One region of the Metabacillus sp. Hm71 genome, then DNA from elsewhere that is predicted to be linked to it. Evidence: riboswitches for the same ligand, from Rfam matches in the RefSeq annotation. Region 1 holds a riboswitch; each other region holds the start of a gene.
What was found. A riboswitch is a leader RNA that binds a small molecule or an ion and turns the genes downstream of it on or off. The one in region 1 is predicted to bind thiamine pyrophosphate.

Region 1 (4,657 bases):
TGACTTTATCTCAATTAAATGGGATTTATAACACAGATTATGGTATGGTCATGGCAGGAACTTTATTGGCGACTCTTCCATTGATTATCTTATTTATGTTTGTCAGCCGTCAGTTTATTTCAGGTATTGCAGCAGGTGCGATTAAAGATTAATCGATTGCTTAAGGTTGTTTAGTAGAGGATGAAGTCTTTATTAACGCTATTCACAACTTAACAGACAATCAAGAAGCCCTTATAACGCATGAAGTCACATTGGCTGAAAAAAATCAGCAGAAACTGTGTAGTCAATTATTTTGAAGGAGTTGTCACATACATGAAATACTCGCTATGCATTGGAGCCTATAAAGAGAAAGATGTGATTTACCATCTTGAAAAGGTGAAGGAACATGGATTTCATGGTCTGGAGTATTACGGCTGGTGGGATTTAGATCTAAAGCAGGTGGTAAGGGAACAAGAACGAATAGGTGTAGGAATTATTGCTACATGTACAAAGATTTTTAATTTAGTAGATGAAACGAGACGTGACGAATATCTAGCTGAATTAAAACAAACGATAGATGCCTGTAAAATACTTGGCACAAAATCAATTATTACCCAAACAGGGAATGTGATCGAAGGTGTTCCACGTGAAATTCAAAGGAACGCAATGGTTGAAACATTGAAACAATGTGCCCAGCTTTGCGAGGAGGCTGGCATCATATTAGAGGTAGAGCCATTAAACGGTCTTGTTGATCATCATGGACATTTTCTTCAATATTCAGATGGAGCGGCAGCTGTTATTGATCTGGTTAATAGTCCGAATGTTAAGCTTGTTTTTGACGTTTATCACCAACAGATCACAGAAGGCAATGTGATTCGCAATGCCACAAACTATATCGACCGGATCAACCATTACCATATTGCTGATAATCCAGGCCGCAAGCAGCCGGGAACAGGTGAATTGAATTATATAAACATCTTAAATGCGATCAAGGAAACAGGCTATGACGGATTTGTTGGTCTGGAATGTGGATATACAATTGATACTGACAAAGCATTGGAGGAGTTTAAACAGACGATTTTAAGGCATGTCGAGCCGTTAGCTGTGTAAGGTATTGATGTAAATGAAAAAATAATTATTATTAGTCTAAATCCTATAAAAAATGGGATTTGGAAAAAATCACCTTGTACCGTAGCCAGGTCCTTATATTTAATAGGACCTTTTTTTAGTTTTTTTTTTCGAATTCTTTCATTGTTATAATAATAAATATATTGTTACACGACATATTTAATTTAATATAAGGAGGTATTAATATGAACATTCCTAAACCACTCGTTCAAACAAATCAGGCATTTATTGTTGTCACTGTTCTCTTTTCCCTTTTGTTTTATAGATGGTTATTATTTATTCCGTTTATCATTGGGGTTTTAACCCTTATTACAAAACGTAACTTTGTAATAATAATAGGGCAAAAATTCTTAAAAAAACCACATTCTCAATATGTACTAGAAGATCGTGATCAACAATTATTTAATCAATGGATAGCCACAGTATGTTTAGGTGTATCATTATTATCCTTTTATTTTGGTTACGAATTATTAGGCGTCATTTTTAGTATTATGGTTGCTTTAGCAGCAGGTATTGCATTAATGGGATTTTGTATTGGGTGTACGATTCGCTATCGCTATCTTATGTGGAAACATAGACGAAAACAAGTTTGAATCTATGTAAATAGAAAAAAGAATTGACAGTTTCTAAAGTTGTGATATGGTTAATGTCAGAGTGAAAAGTTAATAGTAGGTACCTATCCACTAGGGGAGCCCATTGAAAGGCTGAGATCAAAGTGACCTTTGAGACCCTAGAACCTGATCTGGGTGATGCCAGCGTAGGAAAGTGGAAGTGACGGGACATTTGTATGTTCTTTTAGTTATTAAAATGAATTCCAAACCACTTTCTTTACGTATGAAAAAAGTGGTTTTTTCATTTTTATGGTCCTGTCATTTATTCTAGGAGGGATTAACATGTCATTTTCTCAGTTGCTGCGCAAAGAAGCGAATGCCATTTGGGAAGCAAGTTTTCATCATCCATTTGTGACAAAGTTGGGGGAAGGAAGCTTAGATTTAAAGTGTTTCCGTTATTATGTTCTGCAAGATTCCTATTATTTAAGCCATTTTGCCAGAGTGCAAGCATTAGGAGCAGCGAAAGCAACCGATCTTCAAACGACGAGCCGTATGGCACATCATGCACAGGGTACCTATCAGGCGGAACTTTCTTTACATCGGAACTTTTCCGAAAAATTAGGTATTACTGAAGAAGAAAAAGCTGCTTTTATACCTGCACCGACTGCTTATGCATATACATCGCACTTGTATCGTGCTGCATATGATGGCCATTTAGGGGATATTATTGCAGCGATTTTGCCGTGCTATTGGCTTTATTATGAAATTGGCGAACATTTAAAAGGATCCAAGCCGGAAGAGCCCATTTATCAAGAATGGATTGCGGCCTACGGTTCTGACTGGTTCCGCACTTTAGTAGAGGAACAAATTGCCCGTTTAGATGCCATTGCTGAAACCGTGACAGAAGCGGACAGAGAACGGATGAAACAGCATTTTATTATTAGCAGTCAATATGAATACTCATTTTGGGAGATGGCTTATACATTAGAAAATTGGCCAGTGGATGAAAAGGGGAAAGAACAGTATGCAAACTAGGGTTCCAAAAAGCTTTCAGCGTGGTATTAAAAAAACTCTTCCACGGTGCTAAAATATTTTTGGCTCGCAAACCTAAAATATCAGCACAAGGAGGAGTTTTAATATCAAAAGACACTAATAGAGTTTAGTACATACGACTTGGAATTTTAAGTATCACATCATGTTTGCACTAAATACAGGAGGCATTTTATCACTGCCCTAGGGTCAGATTGTTGAGAAAGTACGTGTTTTTTAAACATGTACTTTCTCAACAATTTATTTTTCTTATGGGTAAAAAAATTATTAAGAAGCTTTATCAAGATTATTCATTTTTACGAATTCCCTTACTCCCGAACTAACGGAAGTGTACAGCAGCGAAAAGCTCCTCCGGATTTGATAATTTCGGTAATATCGACCTCGATCACTTGGTAACCGCGCTCTTTAAGCCTTTGATTCACTTGCTTATTTATAGGAAGACTAATGACGCGTTTCTCACCGATCGAGAGGACGTTTGTACCTAATGTTGCTTGTTCCTCTTTTGAAACCTCGATTAAATCATAACGGCTTGCCAAGATTTTTCCTTTTTCAGGCTCAATTTCTCCTGGGAAAATTAAAGCTTCATTTGGAGATAAGATATTAAAGACACAGTCTAAATGTAAATATGTATCGGTGAAAGGGATCGCAATTACTTCGAAAGAAGGCAATAAACTTTGTAAATGTTTTATAGCCGTTTCATTTGTACGATTACTTATCCCTACATAAATGGTGTTGCGATCAATGATCACATCCCCGCCTTCAATTTTATCACCGATAAGATTGGTGTATGTCATTTCTTCCTTTTCCAGCAAATCCACAAAAGGTCTTTCTTCACCTTTGCGAACATCATGTGCCATTTCTGCCACAAATACTTGATTTCCGAGAGTAAACCCGATATCACGGGTAAAAACCTGCTCAGGAAATTTTTTTAAAGGGGGCAATAACAGCACTTCAATCCCGTTTTGTTGAAGGGTTTCAACAAATTGTTGATGCTGTTCCATTGCAAGTTTTGTATCAATATTTTCTTTTAAATACTGTTTTTGCGTTTCATTAATTGGTTCTCTAATCGTCATAAATTCAGGTGAACATAAAACAACCCTTTTTAAGGTATCATATTCACTAAAACAAGAAGTTTTTATGTATTCTGGTTTTGTATTCATTTGTATCCTCCAAACAAAAAGCGATTAGTTGTAATATGCCCTTTCTGGCTTTTAATAAAACTTCTTATTTAAGGATAATTTCAAATAAAAATGCAGGATTTCTTTGATATTTTTCCACTTTAGAGTGTTTTTCACTTATAATAGCTTGTAAAGAAATGAACTACATTCAAAATGATCATCAAGGTTATGGAAGAAGGTTGAAGCAGTGAGTATAGGGAAAGTCTATTTAGTTGGAGCTGGTCCTGGTGACCCAAAGCTCATTACTGTGTACGGATTGGAATGCATTCAAAAGGCGGATGTTATTGTATACGATCGTCTGATAAGCAAGGATTTATTAAAGCATGCAAAAAAAGACGCTGAGCTTATTTATTGTGGCAAGCTGCCCGGAAAGCATGAACTCATCCAAGAACAGATTCATGAAGTGTTAGTGGAGAAGGCATTTGCGGGGAAAGAGGTTGTCCGCTTAAAAGGCGGAGATCCTTTTGTGTTTGGCCGCGGTGCCGAAGAGGCAGAGGTGTTAAGAAATAACGGCATCCCTTATGAAGTAATTCCAGGTATTACCTCTGGTATTGCAGCACCTGCTTATGCGGGGATACCAGTCACACATCGAGATTTTGCTTCATCATTTGCGATTGTGACAGGACATGGCCGCGAAGAGAAGAAGACAGACACGATTAATTGGGAAGCATTAGCAAAAGGAATCGATACGATCGCCTTTTATATGGGAATTAAAAATTTACCCTATATTTGCGAGAAGCTAATCGAATACGGCAAAAGTCCTGAAGCCCT
Region 2 (4,657 bases), 450 kb from region 1:
AAGTCTTCTATATTGGCTGATGTTAAATCTTCTACAATGGCATGAACTTCTACTTCAGAATTAATTTGCTGAAGACGTGTTTTAGCAGCTATTGCTTTTGGCATTCGATTTTTTGCATCTTCCTCTGTATAAAGCTGCTGTCTTTGCAAATTGCTCCATTCCACATAATCGCGGTCTATTATCGTTAATTTCCCAATACCGGCACGTGCAATCATTTCCGCATTTGCTGTGCCTAGTGCTCCGGCACCGACAATGAACACATGCTTTTGTTTGATTTTTTCTTGCCCGTTTTCCCCGATTGGCGAAAATAAGATTTGTCTTGAATATCGCTCCATTAAGTGGTCATCATTCCTTCTGTTGGACTGCTTGCTGTTGCATATTCCTTTTTAGGAATTCTGCCGGCTTCAAAGCCAAGTCTTCCGGCCTCGATTGCAAGCTTCATGGCAACGGCCATTTTCACCGGATCCTTTGCCGCAGAAACGGCTGTATTTAATAAAACGCCATCTGCTCCCAGCTCCATGGCACGTGCTGCATCTGCCGGTGAACCGATTCCTGCATCGACAATGACAGGAACATTGGATTGTTCAATGATAAATTTAAGATTTAAAGGATTTAAAATCCCTTGACCAGATCCAATTGGTGAAGCACCAGGCATGATGGCATGAACGCCTAATTCTTCTAATCTTCTTGCTAATACAACATCATCTGATGTATATGGTAAAACAATAAACCCTTCTTCTAACAGCATTTCACTAGCTTTTAATGTTTCTACTGGATCAGGAAGCAACGACCGGTCGCAGCCAATGACTTCAACTTTTATCATATCACATAAGCCAGATGCTTTTGCAAGCTTGGCAATTCTTACTGCTTCCTCTGCCGTTTTAGCCCCTGCTGTATTTGGAAGAAGCGTATACTTAGAAAGATCTAACTGCTCTAAAAAGTTTGGCTGTGATGCTTCAAAGATATTCATACGGCGAACCGCAAACGTTAGGATTTCTGCCTCTGATTGTGCAACAGCTTCCTTTTGAATTTCAAATGACGGATATTTCCCAGTTCCCAATAATAATCTTGAGTTAAATTGTTTATCTGCAATGTTTAACATTGGCTCATCCTCCTCCTACAAAATGAACAAATTCAACTTCATCACCGTTTTGGATTGATGTCGTTTCATATTGATCTTTTAAAATAATTTCTCGATTATGCTCGACAATGACAAGACGGTCCTCCAGCTTGTAATGTGCTAGCAGTTGCTGAATCGTCGTAACATCATTTCCCAGCTCGACAATTTCTCCATTTAACTTAATGCTCATTTTCCCACCTCACGCCTGTACATAAATTCGGTTGATCGAAAATGCCCTTATATAGTCTTCATTTTGCTGCCTGTTCAAAATCAGATCCCTTATCATCATCCCTGTTTGCGGGGCTAAAAGGATACCGTTTCGATAATGTCCTGTTGCAAAATAAATCTGTTCTCCTTCAGGATGCTGACCAATATATGGTTTTCCATCATGTGATTGCGGCCTTAATCCAGCCCATGTCTCAACCAGTTGAGCTGATTTTAACTCCGGCAAGAGTGGTGCCACTTTTTCAATAAGAGACTGGATTCCTCCGATTGTCGGCTCAGTACTCCAATCATCCTCAACCATAGTTGCCCCGATAACAAATCTGCCATCACCCTTTGGAACGATATAACAATGATCATAAAAAATCGTTCGCTCTAAGCCGATTTGATTGCTTTTTACAGAAAGACATTCTCCTTTTACAGGCTTCATCCCAGCGTTAATACCCAACTGGTTAAAAAAGTGCCCGCTCCAAACGCCATTTGCGACAACAACCTTGCTGCAAGTGAAATCGGCAAGCGGGGTAGAAAGCATATATTCGTTTGCAGCACTCTTCTTGATTGTATGGACAGGAGTATTCTCTAAAATAGTTGCACCTAGCAAACTAGCAGACTTTGCAAAAGCCGCACAAACATGTTTTGGTGAAACATGGCCATCCTCTGGGATGTAAAGGGCCCCTTTAATCCCTGCAGATAACATTGGCTCATGCTCAAGCACTGTTTCTTTTTCATGCCATGCTACTGTTTCATATTGTGTTACCGCTTCTTTTAAGGAACGTGCTTCAGCATCCGTCATGGCGATCTTGTACATGCCTTTATCGACAAGCTGAATATTAATTTGCGATAATTCTGAAAGCTCATCCCTCAGGACACGATAGTGGCGCTGACTCTCCTTTGCGAACTGAAAGAAGGCATCATTATTTTCAAGCTCAGAGTTTGCACCAAGCATCCCTGCCGCAGCTCTTGTTGCCCCGGTACCGATCTTATTTCCCTCTAACACAAGGACAGATACGCCCTCTTTCGCCAGCTGATAGGCTATCGATTGACCAATGATTCCGCCGCCGATGATGCCTACATCATAATGCTTTTTCATTTGATTTCACCTCCGTTAAGCTTTTCTTAATTTCCCGCAAGGCATGACGAGGTTCACTGCTTGACATAACATAGGACATCACCGCAACCCCGCCAGCCTTTAATCCCGAAAGCTTTTGAACAGTTTCAGGGGTCATTCCGCCAATGGCGATAACCGGAATTTCGATCCTTTCACATATTTCAGCGAATTGAGGTATGCCCCGTGGTGCTAGACCAGCCTTTGAGTTAGTTGTAAACACGTGTCCAAACAACAAATAATCTGCACCAGCTTCTTCAGCCTCTATTGCTTCCTGCAGAGAATGAACCGAACGGCCAATCCTTAAGGATGGTCTTAGCTTTCTTACCTTTTCAATGGAAAAGCTATGACCAGGCAAATGGATATTAAATAAATCGTTTAATATTGCTGCATCAACGCGATCATTGATCACAATCTTTTTCTTAGGGACTCCACCGGTTATCAGAATTGAAACAATTTCCATTAGTTCTGAGGCTGTTTTCGTTCTTTCACGAATGTGAATATAATCTGCTTCTTCGTGAAAGCGTAAGATTTGTTTCGTTAATTCCTCAACCGTTTGCTTCCCATCTGTAATGACATGAATTTCCAAGTTTTTCACTTCCAATAAAAAAACCACTTTCCTATAGGTAAGAAAGTGGTTTACATACATAATTAGAATATGCCGTAATTCCACTTCCCTACGCTGGTACAAACCAGATCAGGTTATAAGGGTTTAAAAGAAACACTTTAATCTCAGCCCCTCAATTGGGGATCCCCTAGCGGTTTTCATCATTATTTACTTATCTCTATCATACCAAATGTTTCTCAACTTTCAAGAAAAAATTCATCAAATAAGCTCAAGTTCTTTCAGGTCCTGAAAAACAGTTCAGATTTTTTACTATCTATATATAATTTAACTAGATTAAATTTTTATCTAAACTCTATTATTTTTCAAAAAACTCTTTAATGCTCGATATAATTCTTTTCTGTTCCGAAAGTGTTAATACTGGGTAAATAGGGAGAGCTAAAATCCTTTTTGAAATATTCTCTGTTATAGGAAAATCGCCTTCTTTATACTTTAAATATTTGAATGCTTCTTGAAGATGAAGTGGAATTGGATAATAGATAGCTGTAGCAATATTTTTATTATTTAAAAATAGAGATAGTTCATCACGTTTATTGGTTTCTATACAGTATTGATGGAAAGTATGCTCTCTGGCTTGGAATATTGATGGGGTTTTTACGATTCTATTTAGTTTCTCGGTATATCTTTTAGCAATTTCTCTTCTTCTTTTTAAAAACTCATCCAAGTATTTTAATTTTTCAATTAAAATAGCAGCTTGAATATCATCTAATCGACTGTTATGACCAATTACTTTATGAATATATTTATGTTTACTACTACCATGATTTCTTAGTTCAATGATTTTTTCATATAAATCTCTTTCGTTGGTAACTATCATCCCAGCGTCTCCAAAAGCCCCTAAATTTTTAGATGGAAAAAATGAAAAACACCCCACATGACCGATAGATCCAACTCTTTTCCCCTTATATTCTGTACCAATTGCCTGACAAGCATCTTCTATAACTTTAAGATTATGTTTTTTAGCAATGTCCATAATTGAATCCATTTCTGCAGGATATCCAAATAAATGGACAATAATTACAGCTTTGGTTTTCGACGTTACTGCTTCCTCTATTTTTTTAGGATCAATATTATAAGTATTTTGATCAATATCTACAAATACTGGTTTTGCACCTGAGAGTGCAATAGATTCTGCAGTAGCAAAAAAAGTAAAAGGAGTTGTAATAACTTCATCTCCCTCCCCAATTTTTAGCGCTTTAAGTGCTAAAAGAAGGGCATCACTTCCATTTGCTACTCCAATCGCATAAGAGGTTTTAATATACTTAGCTATACAATTTTCAAGCTCTTTTCCCTTACTCCCTAAAATATAAGAACCACTATCAAGAACTTCTTTAACAGCCTTATAGATTGGTTCCTTTATCAATTCTAATTCCTTCTTTAAATCAAGCATGGGAATCACTTTAAAAACCTGCCTTTATCTATATTTTATCCCTTTACATCATTGAAATTTTAATTAGTTACCTATACCTTTATATTCAATCCCTAATTTTTCAATTTCATTTTTATTTAAAACATTTCGTCCATCTATGATCAGCTTACAATTTGAAAAGTTTTCAAACTTTAATTCTCTATATTCATCATGAAA
Region 3 (4,657 bases), 230 kb from region 1:
ATGTTGTCGTGTCGTGGAGCTTTATTGGGGCGGGAATTTCCTTGATCTGTTTATTCATATAGTTCAGTAACATATGCTCATACATTAGGCCTTCTTTTTTCGTTGAACGGTGGCTTATTCGCAACACGAACATTTCATTTTTTGTTTTCATTTTAAATACATCATTCCAATACCCGCCCTCTAAGCGCTGGAAGTCGAGGATCTCATCAATCCCATAGCTGCTTTTGATTATATTTATTAGCTTTGTAGATAATTCCATAATAGCACCCCACCTTTATTATTGGATCAAACCTCTTTATCCCATACTTCTACTTAAGTTTTCTATTTCCTTCATAAGGAATGAGTAAGCGCCTTGATCAGCCTAGGGCAAATAAGACGCTCATGAATAGAAGGCGTTCTTTGCCTTCAATTCATGAGTGGCTAGACCCAAGAGGTGCTAGGCGCTGGAGCTAGACACAAAAACTAGGTTAAAATTTTATTTATTAAACTTTAAAAAAAGCGCAAGGCGCTAAGCATTCGGCGACAAGCAAAAGGCGAACAGGAATAGAAGGTGTTCTTTACCTTCTATTCCTGTTTGACTAGACCCTAGAGCCGATGGCGCCTGGAGCTAGATTCGAAACGCAAGCTATGTTAAGAAAATATATAAATTCTGATATTATTATAAAAATGAGGACATCTCCAAAGGGTTAATCCTTTTGGAGATGTCCTCCTCTTTATAATTATTAGTTTCTATAAAAGCTGTTCAACAATTGATCTAAGCTCGCTAGCACGTTCTGTTGGATTTTCTGCAAGACTAATTGCTGAAATGACGGAAATACCGTTGCCCCCGCTTTCGATCACTGGTGCTGCATTTTCGGACGTAATCCCGCCAATTCCAACGATTGGCAAATCAATGCCTTTTTTACGAACTTCCTTAATAATTGCTGTTCCCTGTGCTGTTTTTGCATCCTCTTTTGTTTTTGTCGAGTAGATTGGTCCAATTCCTGCATAATCTGCTCCATCTGCGATCGCCTTTTCAACCTCATCTAGATTATGAGCGGATACACCTAAAATTTTATTTCCGATCTTCTGTCTTACTTCCTCCGCTGATGCATCATCTTGTCCAATATGAACCCCGTCAGCGTTAATGGCAAGGGCCAGCTCAATATCATCGTTTACGATAAAAGGGATTGAATAGTTTTTACATATAGCTTGTAATTGTTTAGCAAGTTCAACTTTTTCAGCACCTGTGAAAGCACCTGTTCCTTTTTCTCTAAACTGAAATAATGTTATTCCCCCTTTGATCGCTTGATCAAGTACAACTTGTGGGTCTATTTTACAGTTATTACTGCCCATAATAAAATATAATCGCAATAACTCATTCATTTCTCTTCTTGAAATTCTGTCCAAACCGAATCTCCCCTTTATTGTCGAATCTTTGCTTGCTGCCGTTGTTGGTAAGCCCAGTGATTGGTTGGGCCATGGCCATTACCAATTTCTAAGTCATCCTCAATTGCAGCTTGAATAAAGTTTTTTGCTGTTTGAACGGCTTGTTCAACCGTATTCCCTTTTGCAAGTTCTGCCGTAACGGCTGCAGCAAATGTACAGCCTGTACCATGGGTATTCTTCGTTGCAATTCGCTTACCTTTATAATAAGTAAACTCTTCGCCATTATATAAGATATCGACTAATTCTTCCCCCTCATCATGACCGCCCTTGATCACAACATACTTTGCACCAAATTGATACAAGCGTTTGGCTGCTTCCAACCGGTCATCCATTGTTCGAATCGACATATCGGCCAAAACTTCTGCTTCAGGAATATTTGGAGTGATAACCATCGCTAAAGGTAAAAGATATTGTTTAAGTGCAGCTACTGCCTCATTTTGTAATAAAGGTGCTCCACCTTTAGCAATCATGACTGGATCGACCACAACATGTTCCCATTGAAACTTTTTTACTGCCTCAGCAACAGCCTTGATGATTTCACCGCTAAATAACATCCCTGTTTTTACTGCATTTGTTCCTAAGTCATTCCCAATCGCTTCTATTTGATTAACAACTGCTTCAACAGATAATGGATAGACCCCATGCACGCCAAGTGTATTTTGTGCAGTAACCGCAGTAATGGCTGACATGCCAAATACATTTAATTCTTGAAAGGTTTTTAGATCGGCCTGAATACCGGCACCCCCGCCGCTATCTGATCCGGCAATTGTCAAAGCTTTTTTTATAGCCATTTTCATTCTCTCCTTTATCTTATCTTACAGTTTTTCGATTTTAGCAAACTGATTGACATCTTCTGGTGAAACATTTGCCAATTGATTCAAAAATTCAATTTGAAAGCTTCCAGGTCCGGCTTGAACCGTTTTTTCAGCTGCTAATTCAGCAGCAACTCCATATGTCGTAAGTGCTGCAACCGCTGCCTGGAGCAAGTCTTTTTCCACTGCAGCAAATGCCCCAACGACTGAGCTTAACAAACAACCGGCTCCTGTCACTTTGGTTAGCAAAGGATGACCATTATAGACAACAAAGGTATGTTGGCCATCTGTTATGACATCTTCTTTACCAGTTATAATGACTAAAGTATTTAATTTTTGCGCTGCGATTTGCGCCAAATCAATTGTATTGCCGGAACCTTGTCCAGCATCAACACCTTTAATGGTCCATGCTTCCCCAATAACATTTGCAATTTCTGCAGCATTTCCTCGTAAAATTGATATCTCTAATTCTTTAACGATTCGCCGAGCTGTTTCTGTTCGATAGGCAGTAGCTCCTGCACCGACTGGATCAAAGATAACTGGTACATCATGAAGATTTGCTGACTTCCCAGCAATCACCATCGCTTCAATTTCATCATGTGTCAATGTTCCAATATTTAAAACTAAAGCACCTGCTAGTTTTGCCATTTCGGCAACTTCTTCCTTTGCATAGGCCATAACAGGTGATGCACCTAATGCTAACAAACCATTTGCGGTAAAATTTGTTACAACCACATTCGTAATATTATGAACTAGTGGATTTTGCTGTTTAAGTTTTTCAAATGTATTAATTATTTGCTCAACCTTCATCTTTCTTTTCCTTTCTGCTATTCGGTCATTTTTCTGCAAAATAAAAAGAACACAATGCCGCGCAAAGTGCTCTTAGATACCTAATGACATTCCCTACGCTGGCATTATCCAACAGGTTTAAACGGTCAGCAACGGAATAGTTGCAATCTCAGCCAGCTTCCACCAGCCCCCGAAAATATAAGTTTATTGGTAGTTTACTGAATCTAGCAAGAAAAAACAAGGGTTGATTTAAATAGTATGACAAATTGGCAGGTTCATTCTTTATTTAGACTGCAGTATTAAGCCCGTAATAAATTGCAGCCATGCATATACTCCAACCTTCACTGTTTCAGAAACATGCGAATCTTTGCTTGGGTCTAAACAAACAAAATCGATATGTTTGACGCAAGGATGTTTGCCGATTTCTAATAAGCTATTAAAAAGTTCACTCGCAGACATTCCTCCTGGTGTTGACGCCGGCACGCCAGGGGCAACAGAAATATCCAGCACATCCATATCAACTGTTACATAAATTCGGTCAGCTTTTCCTGATAACTCGTCTAATGCTCTCTTTATTGTTTTTATTAAACCATGCCCTCGTGCTTGGTTCAGAGTTATCATTTGTATACCATGTTCATTTGCATAATCAATTAACGGCTTTGCATTAAAATAGCCATGCAAGCCGATATTGATAACATGCTCACCTAAGATGTGGTGACCATCAATTAGTTGACGGATCGGTGTTCCATTTGCTGGTCCTAATTCATTTGGGTCCCTAACATCAAGATGGGTATCAAGCTGGAGCACTCCAATCGTGTCTTCGGGAAATGCCTCTTTAATGCCGCGAACAGCGCAGGCTGTTGTTGAATGATCACCGCCAATCATGCATGTTCGTGTGTTTGGATAGTGTTCGGCAAGAAATGCAGTTGACCTTTGGATGCGCTGATGTGATAAAAGAATATCTGTTGTATGCATCATTACATCTCCCGCATCAGCAACACGAAAGGAATTCAGATCAACATTTTCATCTAAATTATAGGTTGCAAAACTTTTCCACATCATGCGAAATTCTGTTGGATATAAAGAAGCTCCTGATACACTAATTGAAGACCGGGAAATCGGTGCACCGTACAAGATCAAATCAAAAGGTTGGTTATGTTCGCTAAGAGGTCTAACCCAATGATGAACATATGTCGGCATTTCATTCCCCGATACATTCCACACCCATTCAGGCTGCTTTAAAAAATGTTCACTCAAGCTGCTACACCACCTTTACACCTTTTTTCCACACTGAATTGACATGGTTGACACCAAATAAATATTGCAATTCCTGATAATTTTTCACATTCCATAATACGAGATCTGCCTGTTTACCAACCTCAAGTGAACCGACTTTATCCTGGCGGTTAATCGCACATGCCGCATTAAAAGTAGCTGCTGTTAATGCCTCGGCAGGTGTGAGACGCATCGAGATACAAGCTAAATTCATTACTAGAGGCATAGATGTTGTTGGCGATGATCCCGGGTTACAATCTGTTGAAATGGCCACAGCCACACCCGCATCAATCATTTTTCTTCCCGCCGCTGCTGCTTCTCGTAAATAAAGGGCGGTTGCCGGGAGCAAGCAA
Region 4 (4,657 bases), 360 kb from region 1:
GACCGGGAAATCCATTTTGAAGCGCTCCAGCACCGTGCGGCATTCCATGCATAGAGGCAGGGATTAAGCTGTCATTGGCTAGAATTAAGACTGCTTTTCTTCGCCAACTCCATCTTCCATCATAGATTTCTTTCATAATCTTCGTGTCTTTTTTGGTAATGGGCTGTACATCTGCATGCCTGCTGCCAGCCCTTCGCTGTACTTCAAAGCTCTTACCAGTTTCCACATCAATAACAGTAAAGGTTGATTTTTTCGGCAAAATATGATTGACTGCTTCCCAATTTTGAAGGGTTATTTGGAAACTTATTGGAGCTTGTCTATTTTCGATAGAAGCAGCAAATGTCTTTTCTTCTGAAAAACAAATCATAAAAATGAATAATCCAATGCTAAAAACATAACTTTTCACAATATCATGTCATCTCCGTAACTAGTTTCTTTTTTAGTAAGCTTAGTTTGTGCTTTGTTAGAGAAAACATTACTTGAATAAAAATGGAAAATGAAAGAAGATCAACAACATGATCGTCCTAACTGAAGCTATGATGATTTCAAATTTTTTGGTTAATTGGCAAAAATAAATTGACTTACATTTTTAATTGTCTTACAATATTCTTGAATTGAAAAAATTAATGGGTGATATAAAAATAACGCTTTTAATAACCATTTAGCAGTTTGGTCTGTGATGCAATTGACCATTAATTTTTTCTTTAACAAACAGTGATCTTATAAAGTAGCGACTCTTTAAAGGATAAAGAGGCTACTTTTTTTGTGTAATGTGTTAAAATTTACGTAAAGAAATATTCACTAGGGGAAGGAAATGACAAAGGAAATAAACAAATTTACTCAAATAATTGTTCTTTATTAGAATAGGAGAATGCTTAATGCTTCAAACTTTTAATCGGCAGCTTGAAAGGTTTATGCCATTTCTTACGCCTGCAAGCGTCATTTTGGGCGTGATGTTTGCTAATCATTTTTCGTTTTTTTCATTTTTAATCCCTTGGATTTTTGCTTTTATTACTTTCTCTGGTAGTCTCAACTCGAACTTTTCTTCCCTTAAAGGTGTATTAAAAAGTCCGCTTCCATTACTAATTATTTTATTTGTTTTGCATATAGGAATGCCAGTTATTGCTTGGGGGGCAGGACATCTTATCTTTGCAAATGATCCTTTAATATTGACCGGTCTTGTACTTGCTGCTGTTATTCCTACAGGTATAACAAGCTTCATCTGGGTAACGATTTATAAAGGAAATATTGCATTGGCCCTTTCGATTATTTTGCTTGATACGATTCTTTCTCCATTCCTTGTGCCGCATACTCTTTCTTTCCTTGTTGGGCAGAAAGTAGACATTAGTACGTTATCGATTATGTACGGATTGTTATATATGGTCGTTTTACCATCTTTAGTAGGAATGTTGTTGAATCATCTATTTAAAGAGAAAAGCGTTCAAGTAAGCAAAACACTAGCCCCGTTTTCTAAGTTGGGTCTTGCAATTGTTGTTATGATTAATGGAGCTGTAGTAGCACCATATTTATCAGATATAACAGTGAAGTTGGTTATTATTGCTGTCACAGTTTTTATTCTTGCTTTCTTTGGATATTTACTTACATGGATAGTAGCAAACTGGTTAAAAAGAGATCGGGAAACAAAAGTAGCGATGATCTTTACTGGCGGAATGCGTAATATCAGTGCCGGGGCTGTTATTGCCGTGCAATATTTTCCAGCTGCTGTCGCTGTTCCAGTTATTATTGGGATGCTGTTTCAGCAAGTATTGGCATCGATCTTTGGATATTTATTTAAAAGATATGAGGATCGCATTTTTCATGCAAATAAACAGTTTGTGAACAATGTTAGCGGTTTATAAAGGGGATTTATTTTAATCTGTTGCCAAAAAGGAAAGATTGTGTTAAAAATAATATAATCAATTTAGAAATTAAGTTAATAGATTTCACCACTAGGGGAGCTTTTAAAAGCTGAGAGAGGCATGGTGCCTTGACCCTTATTACCTGATCTAGATAATACTAGCGTAGGGAAGAGGTGTTTGAAAATATATTTGAAACTTCGGAAAACCCGATGTTTTTCGAATGTTTATACATAAATTTGTATGTATGTTCAAACCACTTCTTCAAATAAGAAGTGGTTTTTTTATAGCTGAGAAAAGGATTGGGAGGAAAAAAATGACAGCAGATCATATTCAGCAATTAGTTGAACAAGTTGATGCCAGAAAAGATGAGCTGATTGAATTGCTCAAAAGGCTAATCGAGTATAAAACACCGGCACCGCCTGCAAGAAACACTAAGGATGCCCAACAATTTGTTGCTGATTTTTTAAGTGATAAAGGCTTTACAATCGATATGTGGGATGTTTACCCCAATGATCCAAATGTTGTAGGTGTTCGTAAAGGGACTTCATCAGACCTGTATAACAGCTTGATCATTAATGGACATATGGACGTAGCTGAAGTCAGTGAGGATGAAGTGTGGGAGGTTGACCCTTTTTATCCGGTTGTAAAAGACGGGAATATCATCGGTCGAGGTGCAGCTGATATGAAAGGCGGTTTAGCCGGTGCTTTGTTCGCCATCCAGTTAATACATGAAGCGGGGATTGAATTGCCTGGCAGTTTAATTTTCCAGTCGGTCATTGGCGAAGAGGTTGGTGAGGCAGGTACATTAGAATGTTGCAAAAAGGGGTATGCGGCTGATTTTGCTGTTGTGGTAGACACAAGTGATTTACATATTCAAGGTCAAGGTGGAGTCATTACTGGATGGATTACAGTAAAGAGCCCGCAAACCTTTCATGATGCAACAAGAAGGCAGATGATTCATGCTGGAGGAAAGCTCTTTGGTGCGAGTGCAATCGAGAAAATGACAAACATTATTCAAGGACTGCAAGAGCTTGAACGCCATTGGGCTGTGACGAAAAGCTATCCGGGTTTTATGTCTGGAACGAATACGATAAACCCTGCAGTTATTGAAGGTGGGCGGCATGCGGCTTTCATAGCTGACGAATGCAGGCTTTGGATCACGGTACACTATTATCCAAATGAGACGTATGAGCAAATCATCAACGAAATTGAAACACATATACAGCATGTGGCAAACGCTGATCCTTGGCTTAGAGAAAATCCGCCTTCATTTGAATGGGGCGGGAAGTCAATGATTGTTGATCGCGGGGAAATCTTTCCATCACTAGAGGTTGATCCTAACCATCTCGGTGTAAAGCAATTAGCATCGGCACACCAGGCTATATTAAACGATCAGGCAATTGTCGATGTTTCCCCTTCGGTAACAGATGGCGGCTGGTTAGGTGAGGCAGGAATTCCGACAGCGATTTATGGACCTGGCAATTTGCAAAATGCCCATGCCATAAATGAGAAGCTTTCTATTGACCAGCTTATTTCTTATACAAAGGTTATTTTACGTTTTATTTATGAATGGTGTCATACTGAACGAGCTTGATTAAGCTTCAAGAGGTAAAGCTCATGAAATTTAGGAGGTTAAAGGATGAATTTTAGTCAAAGGCTTTATTACAAGGTACTGCCAATATGGAATCGTAATCATGCCCATCCGTTTGTTCAAAAAATGGGAAATGGTACGTTGGAAAAGGAAAAGTTCCGGTTTTATATGGTTCAGGATTATTTGTATTTAATTGAATATGCAAAGGTTTTTGCTTTAGGTGCTGTAAAAGCGACAGACCTTAAGGTAATGGGGAAATTTGCCAAATTACTAGATGCAACGTTAAATGAAGAAATGGAGCTTCATCGGCAATATGCAAAAAAATTTGATATTTCTGTTGAGGAGCTGGAAACAGCAAAACCATCGCCAACCACACTTGCATACACACATTATATGTTACATGTGAGCCAGAATGGTACACTTGCAGAGCTTGTTGCAGCCTTGCTTCCTTGTATGTGGAGTTATTGGGAAATTGGCAAGGAGCTAAAAAAAATCGAGGGTGCAAGCGAGCACGAGTTTTATGGAGAGTGGATCAATATGTATGCATCAGATGAGTTTGGGCAGCTTGCAACATGGTGTATAGAGTTATTGGATCAGGTAGCAGAGGGAAAGCCGGAGGCAGAGCTGGAAAAATTGGAGGAGATCTTCCTCAATACAACTCGATTCGAATACATGTTTTGGGATATGGCTTATAACGAAGAGATGTGGCCAATCGATGAGTGATCCAGTACTGAAATTTCAACATGTAACCTTTCGTTATGATGAAGCAAAAGCGCCCATCTTAAAAGATTTTGATATTCAGATTAATGAAGGAGAGTTCGTTAGTATTATAGGTCCAAGTGGATCGGGGAAAAGCACATTATTTAAGTTGGTTACGGGACTGGAGCATCCAACAGAAGGTGAAATTTTCTTGCGGAATAATCTGAACTCAAACCGACTTGGGAAGGTCGGGTATATGCCCCAGCAGGATTTGCTGCTGCCATGGCGGACAATTGTCGAAAATGCTGCACTTCCTTTAGAAATAAAAGGAGTTAACAAAAAAGAAGCACACAAGAGAGTATTGGTATTACTTGAGGAGTTCGGTCTGAAAGGTGTGGAAGGCTGCTTCCCTAGTGATTTATCTGGCGGTATGAGGCAAAGGGTGTCTTTTCTGCGTACGATACTAAGCGGCGCAGAGGTTCTGCTTTTGGATGAACCCTTTAGTGCA

Region 2: another riboswitch for thiamine pyrophosphate. It lies ahead of tenI (thiazole tautomerase TenI); the one in region 1 lies ahead of tenA (thiaminase II).
Region 3: another riboswitch for thiamine pyrophosphate. It lies ahead of thiM (hydroxyethylthiazole kinase); the one in region 1 lies ahead of tenA (thiaminase II).
Region 4: another riboswitch for thiamine pyrophosphate. It lies ahead of ACSVDH_RS09605 (acetylornithine deacetylase); the one in region 1 lies ahead of tenA (thiaminase II).

The regions. Positions count from the first base shown of each region.
Region 1 is NZ_CM200278.1:1,685,864-1,690,520, forward strand. Features, by position in the region: gene ACSVDH_RS08060 (carbohydrate ABC transporter permease) at 1-152, shown strand, start outside; gene ACSVDH_RS08065 (hydroxypyruvate isomerase family protein) at 313-1,089, shown strand; gene ACSVDH_RS08070 (DUF4395 domain-containing protein) at 1,293-1,700, shown strand; TPP riboswitch at 1,783-1,888, shown strand; gene tenA (thiaminase II) at 2,001-2,693, shown strand; gene ACSVDH_RS08080 (dimethylarginine dimethylaminohydrolase family protein) at 3,017-3,868, opposite strand; gene cobA (uroporphyrinogen-III C-methyltransferase) at 4,074-4,657, shown strand, end outside.
Region 2 is NZ_CM200278.1:1,237,963-1,242,619, reverse strand. Features, by position in the region: gene ACSVDH_RS06205 (thiazole biosynthesis adenylyltransferase ThiF) at 1-335, opposite strand, end outside; gene ACSVDH_RS06200 (thiazole synthase) at 335-1,102, opposite strand; gene thiS (sulfur carrier protein ThiS) at 1,107-1,310, opposite strand; gene thiO (glycine oxidase ThiO) at 1,320-2,432, opposite strand; gene tenI (thiazole tautomerase TenI) at 2,416-3,045, opposite strand; TPP riboswitch at 3,105-3,214, opposite strand; gene ACSVDH_RS06180 (DegT/DnrJ/EryC1/StrS family aminotransferase) at 3,371-4,462, opposite strand; gene ACSVDH_RS06175 (nucleotide sugar dehydrogenase) at 4,526-4,657, opposite strand, start outside.
Region 3 is NZ_CM200278.1:1,919,404-1,924,060, reverse strand. Features, by position in the region: gene ACSVDH_RS09050 (phosphotransferase) at 1-259, opposite strand, end outside; gene thiE (thiamine phosphate synthase) at 730-1,389, opposite strand; gene thiD (bifunctional hydroxymethylpyrimidine kinase/phosphomethylpyrimidine kinase) at 1,404-2,219, opposite strand; gene thiM (hydroxyethylthiazole kinase) at 2,244-3,050, opposite strand; TPP riboswitch at 3,124-3,233, opposite strand; gene ACSVDH_RS09030 (agmatinase family protein) at 3,312-4,286, opposite strand; gene hutI (imidazolonepropionase) at 4,291-4,657, opposite strand, start outside.
Region 4 is NZ_CM200278.1:2,044,733-2,049,389, forward strand. Features, by position in the region: gene ACSVDH_RS09595 (hypothetical protein) at 1-406, opposite strand, end outside; gene ACSVDH_RS09600 (bile acid:sodium symporter family protein) at 879-1,859, shown strand; TPP riboswitch at 1,942-2,045, shown strand; gene ACSVDH_RS09605 (acetylornithine deacetylase) at 2,173-3,453, shown strand; gene tenA (thiaminase II) at 3,499-4,173, shown strand; gene ACSVDH_RS09615 (ABC transporter ATP-binding protein) at 4,166-4,657, shown strand, end outside.